Regions from separate parts of the Orrella dioscoreae genome, predicted to be linked through region 2. Evidence: predicted binding sites of a transcription regulator. Region 2 holds the regulator's gene; each other region holds the start of a gene.
The links. Region 2 encodes sigma-54, which starts transcription at its own class of promoters, with help from an activator protein. Its sites were predicted from a motif close to TGGCANGNAANCTGCTTT; they were not measured.

Region 1 (4,498 bases), 720 kb from region 2:
CGTTGCCTGGCGGCACAGTGGGAAAAGTCGAAAGAGTGTCGAGGTCGGGCGCGGGTGCGCTCACGTTTTCTGCTGGGCGGCGACGCTGGCGCGATAGGCGCGCCAGCCGCCGAATTCGGTGATGTCCTGGGCGCCTTCCAGGCCGCGGGGTTCACAGATGAAGCCCTTGACCTCGCGGCCGTCGGCCAGCGTCACCGTGCCGATGCCCAGCGGGCCCGGCACTTCGGCGACGAAATCGCCGAAGGCGGTGGCCGGCACATCCCAGAGTTCCAGCGCGATGGCCGCGCCATCCTTGCCACGCGCCAGCCCCGGCTTGGGCGGCACCGTGCCGGGCAAGGCATACAGGCGGTAATCGCTGGCGCTGTGGCAGGCCTCCACGAACACGGCGTCACGCGAGGTCAGCTGGTGATTGAGCGGCATGCCGCGCAGGTGCGCGCCCACCACGGCCAGCCGGATCATGCGCGGCGCCTGGGTGCGCGCCGCCACGCCCGCGGGCAGGGTGTGCAGCCGCTCCCAGCGGCGGCCCAGCTCGGCCAGCGCGGCGTCGTGCCAGGCGGGCGCGATGAAGGTCACGCCCGCAGGCAGCCCGTCCTCGCGCAGGCCCGCAGGCACCGCCAGGGCGCTGAGGTCCGCCAGGTTGGTGAAGTTCGTATAGGTGCCCAGGCGCGAGTTCAGCGTGACCGGGTCTGCCAGCAGGGCCTCGATGGTGTAGATGGACGGCGTGGACGGCACCATCAGCGCATCGACCTCGGCCAGCGTGGCCTGGATCGTCCGGGCCAATTCGGCGCGCCGGTACTCCGCCCGGAATGCGTCGGCAGCGCTGTAGCCACGCGCCTGTTCCAGGATGCCGCGCACCACGGGATGCACGGCATCCGGATCGCGCGCCAGCAGGTCCTCGGCGACGGTGTAGCGCTCTGCCACCCAGGGGCCTTGATACAGCAGCGCAGCCAGCTCGGCGAAGGGCGCGAAGTCGATCTCCACGACCTCGGCGCCGCTGTCGCGCAGCGTCTGGAGGGCGCGCGCGTAATGCGCCTCGGCGAACGCGTCGCCAAAGAACTCGCACTGCGCAGGGATGGCGATGCGGGCGCGCGGGCGCGGCCACGCCGTGGCGCCCGCCGGACGCGCCCGGCTGTAGGGGTCTGCCGGGTCATGGCCCGCGGCGATGTCCGCCACGGCCTCTGCGTCGCTCACCGTCAGGGCGAAGACGCTGATGCAGTCCAGCGTGCGGCAGGCCGGGACGGCGCCGCGGCCGCTGAAGGCGCCGACCGTCGGTTTCAGGCCGACGATATTGTTGAAGGCGGCGGGCACCCGGCCCGACCCCGCCGTGTCGGTGCCCAGCGAGAACGGCACCCAGCCGCGCGCCACCACCGATGCCGAGCCCGAGCTGGAGCCGCCGCTGACATAGGCGGGATCGAAGGTGTTGGGCACCGGCCCGAAAGGCGAACGCGTGCCGACCAGGCCCGTCGCGAACTGGTCGAGGTTGGCCTTGCCGATCACGATGGCGCCGGCGGCTTTCAGGCGGCGCACCACTTCCGCGTCCTCGGCGGGGGTGTAGGCGTAAGCCGGGCACGCGGCCGTGGTGGGCCAGCCCGCCACGTCGATGTTGTCCTTCACGACGAAGGGCACGCCGTACAGCGGGAAGCCTGCCAGCGAACCGCCCGCCGCCGCCACGCGGGCGGCCAGCGCCTCGGCCTGCTGGGTCAGCCGCGCCGCATCGGCGCGCAGGATCAGCGCGGGATCGGCATCGTTCGCGCGCGCGGCGAAATCCGCCAGCACGTCCGCCAGCGCGAGCCCGTCACGCCGGTAGGCCGACTGCCAGTCGGCAAGGGTCCAGCCCTGGCGGGGAAAAGAGGCGGAGGGTTGCGCCGGCATGTTGAATTCCTTCTTGTATACAAGTGCGGTTCCCTCCTCTTAAGCAAGCGCTGTGCCAACTTGGCGGCCGTGTGGCGCCGGGGCGGGCATCACGAGGCAAGGCCGATCCCATGGAACACCGCGATGCGCGCACCGGTGCGGCGCAGGCACCAAAGCCGGTCGCGCGCACGCGGGCATGCACCGTCATGGCGCATGCCGCGAGGAAGGAAAGCAGGAGGAAGGAAGAAGGCGGGCCGTTGCCGGCGCCTGTGCGCCAGCGCTAATGCGCCAAGGGCTCGTCTGGAAACAGCACGCCGGCCGGCACCGGACGGCCGAAGAAATACCCTTGCGCCAGGTCACAGCCATGGGCCACGAGGAAGTCAAGCTGGGCCTGCGTCTCGACGCCTTCGGCCAGCACCTTCAAGCCCAGTTGATGGGCCAGGGAAATGATGGCCAGCACGATGGCGCGGTCGCCCTGGCTGTCCGGCAGGCCGCGCACGAAACCCTGGTCGATCTTGAGCTTGTGCAGCGGCAGCAGCTTCAAGCGCAGCAGGGAGGAATAGCCCGTGCCGAAGTCATCGAGCGCCAGCCGCACGCCACGCACGTGCAGGCGGTCGAGTTGCGCAAGCGCCCGGTCGGGCTGGTCCATGATGGCGCTCTCGGTCACCTCGATCTCGAGCAGGCTGGCGTCCATGCCCGTCTGGGCCAGCACCTCCTCGACGCGCGGCAACAGCATGTCGCCGCCGAAGAGACGGCTGGACACGTTCACCGCGACGAAGCCCGGGGAAACGCCGCGCTGCCGCCAGGCCTGCATCTGGGCACAGGCTTCGCCCATGACCCAGGCGTCGACCCTGTCGATGAGACCCATTTCCTCGGCCAGCGGGATGAACTCGCCCGGCGGCACGAGCCCGTGCACCGGGCGCTGCCAGCGCACCAGCGACTCCACGCCAGCCAGGCTGCCGGTGCGCAGGTCATGTATCGGTTGGTAGTACAGCACCAGTTCCTTGCGTTCGACGGCAAGCCGCAAGGCCGCGCCCAGCTCCAGCCGGTGGCGCGCCTGCAAGGTGAGTTCTTCGGTGTAGAACGCGAAGGAAGGCCTGCCGCCGCGGGTCGCCTCGGCGTAGGCGGTGGTGGCGTTGCGCAGCACTTCGTCGACGCCAGCCGTGCCTTGCGGGAACAGGCTGATACCCATGTAGGCCTGCACGAACACCGTCCGCTCGTTCACCTCACAGGGCGCCAGCATGCCCTGCAGCACGCGCTCGGCCAGGCCCGCGACGCGCAAGGGATCGGCGCTCTTCTCATAGAGCAGCGCGAACTCGTCCGCGCCCAGGTGATAGAGCGAGGCCTGTCCGTCGCAGAGTTTCGCCAGGCGCTTGCCGGTGGCACGCAGCACCTCGTCGCCCACGGCATGGCCGTAGCTTTCGTTGACGTGGCGGAAGTGATCGAGGTTGACGACCATCAGCGCGCCGCCGCGGCCTTCAGCCTGCAGGCGCGAGAAGGCGTGGCCCAGCCGCTCCATGAAAAGCAGCCGGTTGGGCAGGTCCGTGAGCGGGTCGTAATGCACGAGGCGGGCGCGCTCATCCTCGGAACGCTTGATGGCGCTCAGGTCCGAGAACACGGCCACGAAATAGCGCGGCTCGCCCGCCTCGTTGCGCAAGACGCGCAGCGTTTGCCACTGGGGATAGATATCCCCGCTTTTGCGGCGATTCCAGATTTCGCCCTGCCAGACATCGTCACGGACCAGGGCATGCCAGAGGGCGTCGTAGAACGGCTTGTCGTGGTAGCCGGATTTCAGCACGCGCGGGTTCTGGCCGCGGATCTCGCTCTCGCTGTAGCCGGTGATGCGCGTGAAGGCGGGATTGACGTGGACGACCTGGTTGTGCGCGTCGGTGATCAGCACGCCTTCCTGGGTGCTATCGAAGACGGCGGCGGCCTGTACGAGGTAATCGCGCATGGCGGCATCGAGCTGGCTCTCGCGCTCGACCCGGCGCAGCAGGAAGTAGAGCCCCACGGCGGTGAGCAGGACGAAGAGCAGACTGGCGACCAGCGACCCCAGTACCCTGCCGGCGGGCGGGCCGGCGAGCAGCCACAGGTCGATGACGACAGCGCACCCCGATGCGGCCGTGCCATACAGCAGGCTGTACCAGCCCGCGCGGCTGCGCGGTTTTTTCTGCTTCGTTGCCAGCGGACTCTCCCGGTGTTTCGGCATCCGGGACGGGCCACGCCGGCCAGCGTGGCACGGCTTGATACGCCCCGGAAGCGTCGGGCGCAAACCTGGCGATGGCCGCCAGCCCGACAGGGGGCGATTCTAACGCGATCCCAACAGATGCTTACAAATAGGGATGACGCCACGCACGTGCGCAGGCGGCCGGGCTCAAGCCGCCAGGCTGTCCTCCGTCTCTTCCATCACGACCAGGGCATCGCCCGTGACCACGGCCTGGCCGGGCACGCAGGCGACTGCCTTGACCACGCCGTCAGCCGGCGCCAGCACGGCCAGTTCCATCTTCATGGCCTCCACCACCACCAGCGTGTCGCCCGCCCGCACGGCCTGGCCCGGCTCGGCCAACACCTTCCAGACGCTGCCGCACATGTCGGCGGCCACGACGCGCCCCGCGGCCAGTTCCGCCTGCGGCGCGACAGGCGCCTC
Region 2 (4,498 bases):
CCGCGATGTTGCGGATCTCGTCGCGGCTCATGTTGAAGACGATCTTGCGGAAGGCGGGCGCGCAGGCGTTGTACAGGTGGATGATGGCCTGCCTGGCGCCGGCGGCGGCCTCGACCGTGCGGGAGATCAGGTCTTCGCGCGCCTGCGTCAGCACGATGATGGTGACGTCCTCGGGGATGCGGTTTTCGTCGATCAGGCGGCGCACGAAATCGAAGTCGGTCTGCGAGGCCGAGGGGAAACCCACCTCGATTTCCTTGAAGCCGATCTTCAGCAGCTGGTCGAAGAAGCGCAGCTTGCGCTCGACGCTCATCGGTTCGATCAAGGATTGGTTGCCGTCGCGCAGGTCCGTGCTCATCCAGATCGGCGGCGTCGTGATCCGGCGGCTGGGCCAGGTGCGCTCGGAGAAGTCGCGATCAAACGGAACGAAGGGTTTGTACTTCTGGATGGGGTTGGCAAGCATCATGCACCTCTGTGAACAGTGGGGCGGCCGGGTCGGTTGGGGTCACGGCCGTCCGTATGATTTCGCGCCGCCAGTGTAGGCGGCGTGCCCTGGCTTGGGCCAGGCGAGAATTCTGGACAGGAAAAAACCGTGTGGCGACAGGCTGCCGAACTGCCACGGAGCGCTAGGCTCGGCAACCGATCGCTAGTGCTAGCGCTAGGGCCAGGGAGGAGGACGCGACAAGGCCGACGGCCAGGCTGGAGCGCCCGGCAGCGGTGTTCAGAGAGGAGGTCTGAAGATCGGCCATAAGGCGATAGTCGAACACATTTGCGCCGCGCTGGCAAATTGCCATGTGCGCGGCGCTCCCTTTTTTCAGCGTTTCGGGCCGATGTCGCCCAGGCGGGGTTCGGTGCGCTGCGTCGTGGCGCGAGGCGCTTCGGGCTGTACGCGCGGCTCGGCGCGCAGCGTGGGTTCGGCGGGCGTGGTCCCGATGACGGGCTCGGCCTTCGCTGGCGAAGACGCGGGGGTGGGCGCCGGTGCCGGTTCCGCCTTGGGCGCGGGCGCGGCGGGACGGGGGGCAAAGACATCCTGACTGCGCGAGCGCGGCGCCAGGTCGCCCAGGGGCGGCTCGGCCGGCGCAGCGGGGGCGCCTGCCTTGCGCACGGCGGGGGCAGGCGCGGAGACCCCGGGTGCGGCAGGGGCCGTTTCCAGGGGCGGCAGGCGCAATGCCTCGGCCTGTTCGCGTGCCAGGTAGATCTTGCTGGCGCGGCCATGACGCATTTCGTCGCGCGCCAGTAGCAGGTCGCCCACGGTGATGGGGTCCTCACGGTCTCGCCAGGCCCAGCCCAGCACCATCCGGCCGTCGTCCGACAGGCCGTGGGCCAAGTCGCGCAGGGTGGGCAGGTCGACGGGCTGGGCGCGGCCAGCGGCAATGCTGCGTTCGTACCAGCCGCGCACCCCGAAGAAGACGGCCAGCGTGAACAGCACCACGACGACCCACCACAAATAAGGATTGATGCGGATCAGCAGGTCGACGGTCTGCTGGCCCAGCGGCGCCAGCGCCGTATAACGCATGCCGGCGCCGAAACCCAGGATGCGGGAGCAGATGAACAGCCACACAAGCGCCGCGATGACGATTACTATGGCGCGCCGGATGAGACGCGGCGTCGCCAAGCCCAGCAAGGTGCGGCTGAGGAGTCGGGCGTCTTCTTGGGAGCGATCTGCAGAGTTCATGCAAAATATTGTCTCATGACGCGCCATTCCTTAGAACTGCGACACAGTCAGCACCTCACGCTGACACCGCAACTGCAGCAATCCATCCGGATGCTGCAGCTGTCGGCGCTCGAGCTCGAAATGGAGATCGCGCAGGCGCTCACTGAAAACCCCATGCTCGAGCGCGAAGGCGAGCCGGGCGGCGATTCCGAAGGCGATGCCCCCGCCGAGGGCGACGCGGGTGACAGCGGCGCGGATTACGAGTCCGCCACGGTATCGCTGGAAGACGGCATGCGCGGCAGCGGTTCCAGCCAGAACGATGACGACGACCGCGCCTTTCCCGAGGCGGTGCGCGCCGAGACGCTGCGCGAGCACCTGCTCGGCCAGCTGTCGCTGACCCGCGTCAGCGACCGTGATGCGGCGCTGGTCGAGCTGCTCATCGACGAACTGGACGAGAACGGCTTCCTGGCCTCTTCGCTGGAAGAGATCCTGGGCTGGCTGCCCGCCGAACTGGAGTGCGACGAAGATGAGTTGCACGCCGCGCTCACGCTGCTGCGCTCCTTCGATCCCTCGGGGGTGGGGGCCTTCGACGTGGCCGACTGCCTGGTGCTGCAATTGCGCCACCCCGACCCGGAGCGCTTCCCCGAGGCTGCCGATCCGCAGGTGCTGGCGCTGGCCCGCAAGCTCTGTGCCGAGCATCTTCAGCTGCTGGCCGGTGGCAGCGCGGCCAAGCTGCGCGAGGCGCTGCACTGTGGCGACGAGGCCCTGCGCGCGGCCCATTCGCTCATCCTGCGCCTGGATCCGCGTCCGGGCCGCGCGTGGACCGTGCCCGCGGCCGATTACGCCGTGCCCGACGTCATCGTGCACAAGACGCGCAAAGGTTGGCAGGCCGTGCTGAACACCGCCGTCATGCCGCGCCTGCGCATCAACTCGGTCTATGCCCAGGTCCTGGCCAGCAACCGCAGCGGCGATCATTCCGCCTTGCAATCGCAGTTGCAGCAGGCGCGCTGGATGGTGCGCAACGTCGAACAGCGCTTCGACACCATCCTGCGGGTGTCGCAGGCCATCGTCGACCGCCAGTCCGAATTCTTCTCGCACGGCGCCGGCGCCATGCAGCCGCTGATCCTGAAGGACATCGCGGGCGAGCTCGGCTTGCACGAGTCCACGATCTCGCGCGCGACCACCCAGAAGTTCATGCTGACACCCTTCGGCACCATGGAGCTCAAGCGCTTCTTCGGCGCGGGGGTGGCCACGGAAGCGGGCGGCTCGGCGTCCGCCACCGCCGTGCAGGCGCAGATCCGCCAGATGGTGGCGGAAGAGTCCGCGGGCAAGCCGCTGTCGGACAACCAGATCATGCAGATGCTGGCCGATCGCGGCATCGTCATCGCACGCCGAACGGTCGCCAAATACCGTGAAGCGCTGCGCATCGCCCCGGCATCCGTGCGCAAGGCACAGGCCTCGCTGCGCACCTGATTTCCGCCTGATCCGCGCTTTCAGCGCGTCCCCCTTTTGACTGGAATCCAGCACTGCGGCGTGCCCGCCACGGCCGTTGCGCACGCGCTTGCTTTTCGTCTAGATATTTTCGATAATTATTCTCATGTACGTTTGTGTCTGCAACGCAGTGACCGAAAGCCAGGTCCACGCCAGCGTGGCCGCTGGGGCATCGTCGCTTGCTGATCTCCAGTTCGACCTTGGCGTGGCCACCTGCTGTGGCTGCTGCGCCGACACGGCCAGCGAATACCTGCCTGGCGGCACCGCCTGCGCCAACCGGGGCCACTGCGAGATGCAGCCGCCGGTCACCGCTGTCGCCCAGCCCGGCACCTTGGCCGCCAACGGCTACCCCGTCGTCAAGATCGCCCGCGCGGCCTGATTCCAGCCAGGCCTGTTGATTGTTGCGGCATCGCAACAATCCCATTTTCCGCTGTTCTCCCTCGTATTTCCCTCCGCAACGCCCGAGTTTTCGGCGTTTTCTTGCGCATTCCGCTTGATTTTCCGGCTTCAGGCCAGCTTATGGCCCGCATGAAACCGTGTGGGCGGTGTCGCTGCGTGGCGCAAACGTTCTTATTTTCATTCGCTCGACGGTTCCTGATTGCGCTAGCACGCCCTTTCACGACTTTCGCGCCAAGGGTAGTCAGTGCTTCGGAGCCGGTGTTAGTCTGCGTCCGTTGTCCGGCATCGGCGCCGTTGCGCCGGCCGCCAGGACAGGCCCTCCCGGCCTCGCACCCAGAAATCAGGAGTCCGTCATGAAAGGCGATAAAACCGTCATCCAGTACCTCAACAAGCAGCTCACCAACGAGCTGACGGCCATCAACCAGTATTTCCTGCATGCCCGCATGCTGAACCACTGGGGATTCAAGCGCCTGGGCAAGCATGAGTACGAGGAGTCCATCGGCGAAATGAAGCACGCCGACCGCCTGATCGAGCGCATTTTCATGCTGGACGGCCTGCCCAACCTGCAGGACCTGCACAAGCTGATGATCGGCGAAAACGTGCCCGAGCTGCTCTCCTGTGACCTGAAGCTGGAAACCGCTGCCCAGCAGACCGTCAAGGATGGCATCGCCCACTGTGAGTCGGTGCGTGACTACGTGTCGCGCGACCTGCTGCAGGACATCCTGGACGACACCGAAGAGCACATCGATTACCTCGAGACCCAGCTCGGCCTGGTCGAGCAGGTCGGCCTGCAGAACTACCTGCAAAGCCAGATGGAAACCGAGAGCGAGTAAGCGCGCGCCGCCAAGCGCTTGCGCGAACGAGAAAACGGCCCCGGAAGGGGCCGTTTTTCATGGGGGTGACGGGGCAGCGCCGCCCGGTGCCGCAATGCGCTCAGAACGAGCGGCGCGGGCAGCC
Region 3 (4,498 bases), 2.2 Mb from region 2:
GCGAACAACGCCCTGCTGGTGCGCCGCCTGCAAGGCGTGGCCGACCGCCGCGCGTGGTATGTGGCGTTGCTGGTCATGGTGCGTTCGGCCGATGATCCCCAGCCGCTCATCGCCGAAGGCGTGTGGCAGGGCGAAATCGTCGATGCGCCGCGCGGCGCGCAGGGTTTCGGCTACGACCCGCATTTCTTCCTGCCCGCGCTGGGCCGCACGGCTGCCGAGCTCGAGCCCGCCGAGAAGAACCGCCACAGCCATCGCGGCCTGGCGCTGGCCGAGTTGCTGGCGCGCTGGCCACGGCGCTGATTTTCCAGGCGAAGCAAGGCGCCATGGCGCTCACCATTCCCATCGTCGCAGAAGGCCGCCAGGCCCCGTCCCGCCCCCCCGGCGCGCACGGGCCGGGCGCGTCGCGCCTGACCAGCCTGCCGCCCTTGTCGGTCTATGTGCACGTGCCCTGGTGCGTGCGCAAGTGCCCCTATTGCGATTTCAATTCCCACGCCATCGTGGGAGAGCTGCCCGAGCGCCGGTATCTGGACGCCTTGCGTCGCGACCTGGAGCAGGCCTTGCCGTCAGTCTGGGGCAGGCAGGTCATCTCGGTCTTCATTGGCGGGGGCACGCCCAGCCTGCTGTCCGCCGCGGGCGTGGACGAGTTGCTGGCCATGCTGCGGGCCTGTCTGAACGTGCTGCCGGACGCCGAGATCACGCTCGAGGCGAACCCGGGGGCCACCGAGGCTGCGCGCCTGCGCGACTTTGCCGCCAGCGGCGTGAACCGCATCTCGCTGGGCATCCAGAGTTTCGATGACGCGCAATTGAAGGCCTTGGGGCGGGTGCATGACGCCGGGCAGGCGCGCGCCGCCATCGATGCGGCGCAGAAGGCGGTGGCGCGGGTGAATCTCGACGTGATGTTCGCGCTGCCGGGACAAAGCCTGGACGGCGCCTTGCTGGACCTGCGCACGGCCTTGTCGCATGGCACCGAGCACCTGTCGCTGTATCACCTGACGATGGAGCCGAATACGGTCTTCGCCAAGTATCCGCCCGAGTTGCCGGATGACGACACCAGCGCCGCGATGCAGGATGCGCTGGAGGCCGCCACCGCCGAGGCAGGCCTGACGCGTTACGAGGTCTCCGCCTATGCGCGGCCGGGCGCGCGCAGCCGCCACAACCTGAACTACTGGGAATTCGGCGACTATCTGGGCCTGGGCCCGGGCGCGCACGGCAAGCTGTCCTTCCACGACCGCATCGTGCGCGAAGCCAGGCTGCGCAATCCGGACAGCTGGATGACGCAGGCGCTGGCCGGCGACGGCTCGCACCTGGCCCACGGCACGCAGGTGGAGCAGGAGGCCTTGCCCTTCGAATTCATGCTGAACGCCTTGCGCCTGCGCGAAGGGGTGGCCGCCACGTTGTTCACCGAGCGCACCGGCCTGCCGCTGGCCGCCATCCTGCAGCCCCTGCAGGCCGCCACCCGCCGCGGCCTGCTGGATCCCGACCCCACTCGCCTGCGGGCGACGCCGCTGGGTTGGCGCTTCCTCAACGACCTCCAGGAAATATTCCTGTAGTGGCATAAGCCCCACGATGGGGCTTCATGCACCAATATAAGCACTATAGTGGTGCATATTGCCCGATTTCCTCGCACGGTTCCCCGTCATGACGCGTGTTTCAAGTTGGCACGCAACTTGCTTGATGTAATCCCGCCGGTCGAGCGACGTTCTCGACTCTTTGTTGATACCCCCTGGAGATGACATGGCCACGCCCCAAGATGTTCTGAAGCTGATTAAAGAGCATGAAGTCAAGTTCGTCGACTTCCGCTTCACCGATACCGCCGGTAAGGAACAGCACGTTTCCGTGCCGCACCACGCTGTTGACGAAGACAAGCTGGAAGGCGGCCAAGCCTTCGACGGCTCGTCGATCGCCGGCTGGAAGGGCATCGAAGCTTCGGACATGCTGCTGGTGCCGGACACCTCCACCGCCCGCCTGGATCCGTTCCGCGAAGAAGTCACGCTGAACCTGACCTGCGACGTGGTCGAGCCGTCCGACATGAAGGGCTATGACCGCGACCCGCGTTCGCTGGCTCGCCGCGCCGAAGCCTACCTGAAGTCCAGCGGCCTGGGCGACACCGCCTACTTCGGTCCGGAACCCGAGTTCTTCGTGTTCGACGGCGTGACCTGGAACGCCGACGCGTCGGGCTGCTTCGTCAAGATCAAGTCGGAAGAAGCCTCGTGGTCGAGCGCCCTCGAATTCGAAGGCGGCAACCTGGGCCACCGTCCGCGCGTCAAGGGCGGCTACTTCCCCGTGCCCCCGGTCGATTCCTTCCAGGACATGCGTTCGGAAATGTGCCTGCTGCTGGACCAGCTGGGCGTGCCCGTCGAAGTGCATCACCATGAAGTGGCCGGCCCCGGCCAGCTGGAAATCGGCACCAAGTTCTCGACCCTGGTCCAGCGCGCCGACTGGAACCAGGTCATGAAGTACGTGATCCACAACGTGGCCCATGCCTACGGCAAGACCGCCACGTTCATGCCCAAGCCCATCGTTGGCGACAACGGTTCCGGCATGCACGTCCACCAATCCATCTGGAAGGACGGCCAGAACCTGTTCGCTGGCAACGGCTACGCCGGCCTGTCGGAGTTCGCGCTGCACTACATCGGCGGCATCATCAAGCACGCCCGTGCCCTGAACGCCATCACGAACCCCGGCACCAACTCGTACAAGCGCCTGGTCCCGCACTACGAAGCCCCGGTCAAGCTGGCCTACTCGGCCCGCAACCGTTCGGCCTCGATCCGCATCCCCTACGTCGGCAACCCCAAGGCCCGCCGCATCGAGACGCGCTTCCCGGATCCCCTGGCCAACCCGTACCTGGCTTTCTCGGCCCTGATGATGGCCGGCCTGGACGGCGTCCAGAACAAGATCAACCCGGGCGATCCCGCCGACAAGAACCTGTACGACCTGCCGCCGGAAGAAGACGCGAAGATCCCGACCGTCTGCTCGTCGCTGGAGCAGGCCCTGGAAGCCCTGGACAACGACCGCGAGTTCCTGACCCGTGGCGGCGTGTTCAGCAACAGCATGCTCGACGCGTACATCGACCTGAAGATGCAGGAAGTGAACCGTCTGCGCATGACCACGCACCCGGTCGAGTTCGACCTGTACTACAGCCTGTAATCAGGTTGAGGTGGCGCGCCGCGGCGCGGGGCTCAGGCCCTTGCCGCGGCGTCGATACCCGCCGCGCGGTTCCGGTTCCGGTTCCGGTTCCGGTTTTTTCACGCACCGCGCCGCGCGGCGCACGCAGTGCCCCGCAGTCGTTGTTGCCGCAATCGCCTTCAGTTCCCGCATTGCCTTGTCGTTGCAGGCAGTTTGCTGTCTCCCGCAGTGCCCGCCCGTCGTGCCGTCGGGTCCACGCCCTCCCAGACGATCCATGAATGTAGATGCCTTCGATCTGCTCGCCACCGCCGTGCTGCTGCTGAGCAGCGAAGGCAGGGTCGAGTATGCGAACGCCGCCGCGGAAGACATCTTCGGCCGCTCTCGCAAACAGCTGACCGGCAGCCGCGCTGCCGGCCTGTTCGAGGAATCCGACGACATCCAGGACGCCATCGGGCAGGCGCAGGCGCGGCGTTTCGTCGATCGCCGCCAACTGGTCACGCTGTATCGCGGCCACGATTTCTTCCAGGTCGCGGCCACCATCGTGGCGCTCACCGACCAGCGCTGGCCGGTGTTGATGGAAGTGCGCGAGATCGAGCAGCGCGTGCTGGCCGACCGCAATCAACGCCTGGTCGACGAGATCGAAACGCAGCGCGAGCTGCTGCGCAATCTGGCCCACGAGGTGAAGAATCCCCTGGGCGGCTTGCGTGGCGCGGCGCAATTGCTGGAAGCCGAGCTGCCCGATCCGGCGCTCACCGAATACACGCAAGTCATCATTTCCGAGGCCGATCGCCTGCAGTCGCTGGTCGATCGCCTGGCCACGCCGCAACGTGCGCCCATCCACACGCGCGCGGTCAATATCCACGAGATCTGCGAACGCGTGTGCGCGCTGATCCGCGCCGAATACGGACGCGACATCTCGCTGCTGCGCGACTACGACGCGTCGGTGCCTGACATCCAGGCCGATGCCGAGCGGCTCATCCAGTCGCTGCTCAATGTCGTGCGCAATGCCGCACAGGCGCTCACGCAGCCGCAGGTGACCGCGGGCGCGCAGATCACCTTGCGCACGCGCGTCGCGCGCCAGGTCATGCTGGCGCATCGCCAGCACCGCATGGCGCTCGTGGTCGCAGTCATCGACAACGGTCCGGGCGTGCCCGAACCCTTGCGCGAGCGCATCTTCCACCCCCTGGTGACGGGCAGGGCGGATGGTACCGGCCTGGGCCTGTCCCTGGCCCAGGACTTCGTGCAGCAGCACGGAGGCATCATCGAGTTTGAATCCCGTCCCGGGCACACCGAGTTTCGCCTGGTCTTGCCCATGGAGCCTGCATGAAACCCGTTTGGATAGTTGACGACGACCAGGCCATACGTTGGGTGC
Region 4 (4,498 bases), 130 kb from region 2:
CTGGAGACCCAGGGCACGCTGAACGTCGCCAATGGCCTGCGCTATACCGCGGGCATGGGCGCTGCAGCCTATTCGAATGGTGACGGTAACGCCTATGACACCTTCACCATGCGCGGCTTCGTTGTGAGCAACGGCGGGTTGCTGCTCGACGGCATGCGGCTGCACTACAACGTGCTGGATGCGCCAGTGGAGGTCTATGGCCTGGAGCGGGTGGAGGTGCTGCGCGGGCCCGCGTCCATGCTCTATGGCCAATCGGGCCCCAGCGGGGTCGTCAACCTGGTGTCCAAACGGCCGAGCACTGAAGCCCGCCACGAGATCGAAGTCACGGGCGGCACGAACGACCGGCGCCAGGTCGCCACGGATCACACCGGCGCGCTGAACGACACGGGCACGTTGAGCTATCGGTTGACGGGGCTGTTGCGCGAAAGCGGCACCTTCGTGGACAACGGCCGCGACGACCGCAGTTTCCTCGCGCCGTCCCTGACCTGGCAGCCCTCGGCCGCCACCAGCCTGACGGTGTTGGCGAGCTACCAGAAGAGCAAGGGCACCTACTACATGGGCCTGCCTTACAGCGGCACGGTACGGCCCAATCCGCTCGGCGAGCCGTCCCGCGATACGAACCTGGGTGACCCGCGCCATGATTACTGGAACTCCACCAGCAAGAGCATCGGCTACGTACTGGATCATGCCTTCAACGAGTCGGTGAAACTGCGCCAATCCGTCCGCTATGGCGAGTCTGCGCTGCGTTATGGCTATCTGTTCCACGCTGCCGGGGGCGGCGACCTGCCGGGCAACCGCGTGGTGGCGCGCCAGTCCGTGCGCCGGCTCGACGACACGAGCCAGTTGGGCGCGGACACGAACCTCAGCACCCGCTGGCAAGGCCTCGGCGGCGAGCACACGACCTTGCTGGGTTTCGATTACGGCCGCAGTCACTCCGATACCTTCAACTATCGTGGGAGTGCGCCTGCGACAGACCTCTTCTCACCGGTATCCGGCGTGCCTGGCGTGCCGTCCGTCATGGCCTTGCGCAACAGCGACAAGGTGCGTTTCGAGCAGTTGGGGGTATATGCCCAGCAGCAAAGCAAGTTCCTGGACCGTTGGGTGGTCACGCTGAGCGGCAGGCAGGACTGGGCGGAGAACCGTGCGCTGAGCCGCGTGAGTGGACTGCGCCAGAAACAGCGCGACAACGCCTTCACGGGCCGCGTGGGCCTGACGTATCTGGCCCCTCGCGGCATTGCGCCTTACGTCAGCTATGCCACCTCGTTCGAGCCCGTGGGCGGCGTGACGTATGACGGAACTCCCTTCAGGCCCACCAAGGGCGAGCAGGTCGAGGCTGGCATCAAGTGGCAGCCCCCGGGCAGTGAAACGCTGGTTACGCTGGCCGCCTATCACCTGACCCAGCAGAACCTGCCCACCTTGCACCCCGACCAGGTGGCCTTCCCCAACGGCCGGGTCCAGACCGGCGAGGTCACCTCCAAGGGCGTCGAACTGGAGGCCGCCACCCACCTCACGCGCAGTCTGCGCCTGCGCGGTGCGCTCACGTTCAACCACAGCGAGATCACCGAGAGCAACGTGCCGGGCGAGGTGGGGCGGCGCCAGCCCGACACGCCGGCGCGAATGGCTTCACTGTGGGTGGACTACCGCCTGCCCGACGCCTGGGTACCGGGACTGCTTGCAGGCGGTGGCGTGCGCTATGTGGCCGGCACCCACGACGGCCCAAATCTGGTCAAGACCGATGGCTATACGGTGTACGACGCGATGCTGGGATACCAGGTGCAAAACTGGAAGTTCACGCTGAACCTGATGAACGTCTTCGACAAGCGCTACCTGAGTTCCTGCTATGCCTTCGCGTGCTACTACGGCCAGCCGCGCACGGCGATGCTGACCGCCAACTACGCCTGGTAGGCGCATCCGGCAGGGAAGGACCAGGCCCCGTCCGGCGTTTCCGGGCGGGGCGTCTCGTTCCATGCGAAGACTCCGTCCCTGAAATAAGTGGCATACCTCCTAAATGCGCCGGAAAAGTGCGGGCTTTCCCTTTTCTTGTGCACGTGCCGCAAGGCGGAGCATGTGGCAGGGCAAGGGATTCTTAAAAATTAAGAGGCATACCACTTAAATTGCGCGGGCGTTGATCCTGGCACGGTTGTTGCTTGATGAGCATCAAGAACAACCTTTGCCGTACGAGGACAACGATGGCGACGATAGTGTTGAAGGGCGGCCGGATCATCGACCCGGCCAGCGGCACCGACAAGGTGGGTGACCTGCTCGTGCGCGACGGCGCGATCCTGGGCATCGACGTCGAGCCGGGCGGCCTGGCCGAGACGATCGATTGCCGCGGCAAGCTGGTGCTGCCCGGTCTCATCGACACGCACGCGCACGTCTTCCGCTACGTCACGGGCCGCTTCGGGCTGGATCCGGACATGTGCGGGGTGTACTCGGGCGTGACCACGCTGGTGGATCAGGGTGGCCCGAGCTGTATCACGCTGCCGGCGTTCCGCCATTACGTCGCGGAGAAAAGCGAGACGCGCCTGCTGGCTTTCCTGTCGGCGTACCTGGTGGGGGGCCTGGAGGGGCACTACTACCCCGAGCTCTACCGGCCGAGCTGTCTGGACGTGGCCGCCACGGTGAAGTCCGCGCGTGCCAACCTCGACCTGGTCAAGGGCATCAAGGCCCATGCCGAACTGGGCGGATTCGCCCGTTGGGGCCTGGACGTGATGAAGCTGGCCGCACAGATCGGCCGTGAGGCGGACCTGCCCGTCTACGTGCATTTCGGCCAGCTCTGGCCCACGCCGGATGGGGGCGGCCTGGACGTCGATCCCGACACCATCCTGCCGCAGGTCATGGACCTGCTGCGGCCGGGCGACGTACTGGCCCATCCGTTCAGCCGTCATCCCGGCGGCTTCGTCGAGGTCAATGGCCAGGTCCATCCCATCGTGCGCGAAGCGATGGCGCGCGGGTTGAAGATGGACGTGGGCCACGGTTCCCACTTCAGCTTCGAGTCGGCCCGGAAAGTGATCGAGGCAGGTTTCATCCCCGACACGCTGGGTGCGGACATGCACGGCTACAACACGACCGTGCCCGCGCCGGCAGGCACGCCCGACTCGCATCCGGATGAAGAGGAACATCTCTTCCGTGGCAAGACGCGCTTCTCGCTGGTGTCCGCCATGAGCGCGATGATGGCGCTGGGCCTGCCGCTGGACCACGTGGTGCGCATGGTGACGGTGAACGCGGCAGCCTTGCTGCGCATGGAGAACGAACTGGGCACGCTGCGTGCGGGCGCCGTGGCGGACGTCAGCGTGCTGGATGACGTGCGGGGGCGCTTCGTCATGCGTGACAACGAGGGCACGCAGGTCGTGACCGACCGCATGCTCAGCCCGGCTTTCTGCCTGCGCGCTGGCAAGCGCTTCGACGCGCGCGCGGCCATTCTTCCCGTGGCCCAGGCCGCATAGTTGCCGGCGATACGCATCATGGCCCAGACCCGTCAGCCCGCGCATCCGCAAGGCATCGGCGCGCGCGTGCCGCGCAAGGAAGACGACCGCTTCATGCGCGGCCGCGGCGACTACGTGCCCAACCTGCGCCTGCCTGGCATGCAGGACGTCGCCTTCGTGCGCAGCCCCGTGGCGCATGGCCGCATCACCGGCATCGAGAAACCGGCGGGGCGCGAGGCCTGTGTGTTCGTTGCCGCGGACCTGGACGGCGTGCGGCCCATCGTCGCCAACTCGGGCCTGCCGGGTTTCAAGTCGTCCGAGCAGCCCGTCCTGGCCCATGACAAGGTGCGGCAGGTGGGCGAGATGATCGCCATGTGCCTGGCACCCACGCGCGCCGAGGCGGAAGACATCGCGGCGCAGGTCTACGTGGATTTCGACGAACTGCCCGCGGTGGTGGACATGCTGGCCGCGCGCGAGCCGGGCTCGGCGCAGGTGCATGAACACTGGGGCGACAACGTGTTCCTGGAAACGCATGTGGGTGCCGACCAGGTGCCCGTGTTCGAGGCGCTGCGCCGCAACGCGCCCATCAGGGTGCATCGCAAGCTGCGCACCGCGCGCCAGAGCATGGCGCCCATGGAAGGGCGGGGCTGCGTGGCCTATTGGGACCGCCGCGCCGACCAGCTGGTGCTGGTGACCTCCGCCCAGATGCCGCATATCAACCGCACGGGTCTGGCGGGCTGCCTGGGCCTGGACGAGGGGCGCGTGCGCGTCATCTCGCCGGACGTGGGCGGCGGCTTTGGCTACAAGGGCATCCTGCTGCCCGAGGAGGTCTGCGTGGCCTGGCTGGCCTTGCGGCTGGGACATCCGGTGCGCTGGATCGAGGACCGCCGAGAGCAGTTGACCGCCAACGCCAACTGCCGTGAACACGACTACGACATCACGGCCTACGCCGATGAGCACGGCAAGCTGCTGGGCCTGGAGTGCGAGGCGCACGTGGATTCGGGCGCGTATTCGTCCTATCCCTTCTCGGCCTGCCTGGAGGCCGCGCAGGTCGGCAGCATCCTGCCCGGTCC

Region 1: atzF (allophanate hydrolase) is a predicted target of sigma-54. The motif match lies at 1,913-1,930, and genes of this name have one in related genera.
Region 3: glnA (type I glutamate--ammonia ligase) is a predicted target of sigma-54. The motif match lies at 1,657-1,674, and genes of this name have one in related genera.
Region 4: ODI_RS00625 (amidohydrolase/deacetylase family metallohydrolase) is a predicted target of sigma-54. The motif match lies at 2,133-2,150, and genes of this name have one in related genera.

Annotation. Positions count from the first base shown of each region.
Region 1 covers NZ_LT907988.1:962,535-967,032, reverse strand. The annotation lists gene atzF (allophanate hydrolase) at 61-1,872, opposite strand; gene ODI_RS04365 (putative bifunctional diguanylate cyclase/phosphodiesterase) at 2,132-4,060, opposite strand; gene uca (urea carboxylase) at 4,226-4,498, opposite strand, start outside.
Region 2 covers NZ_LT907988.1:243,629-248,126, forward strand. The annotation lists gene leuA (2-isopropylmalate synthase) at 1-463, opposite strand, end outside; gene ODI_RS01175 (hypothetical protein) at 812-1,672, opposite strand; gene rpoN (RNA polymerase factor sigma-54) at 1,688-3,124, shown strand; gene ODI_RS01185 ((2Fe-2S)-binding protein) at 3,249-3,521, shown strand; gene bfr (bacterioferritin) at 3,895-4,374, shown strand; gene ODI_RS01195 (hypothetical protein) at 4,475-4,498, opposite strand, start outside.
Region 3 covers NZ_LT907988.1:2,454,962-2,459,459, forward strand. The annotation lists gene rdgB (RdgB/HAM1 family non-canonical purine NTP pyrophosphatase) at 1-300, shown strand, start outside; gene hemW (radical SAM family heme chaperone HemW) at 324-1,550, shown strand; gene glnA (type I glutamate--ammonia ligase) at 1,735-3,147, shown strand; gene glnL (nitrogen regulation protein NR(II)) at 3,401-4,453, shown strand; gene ntrC (nitrogen regulation protein NR(I)) at 4,450-4,498, shown strand, end outside.
Region 4 covers NZ_LT907988.1:116,566-121,063, reverse strand. The annotation lists gene ODI_RS00630 (TonB-dependent siderophore receptor) at 1-1,905, shown strand, start outside; gene ODI_RS00625 (amidohydrolase/deacetylase family metallohydrolase) at 2,190-3,446, shown strand; gene ODI_RS00620 (xanthine dehydrogenase family protein molybdopterin-binding subunit) at 3,465-4,498, shown strand, end outside.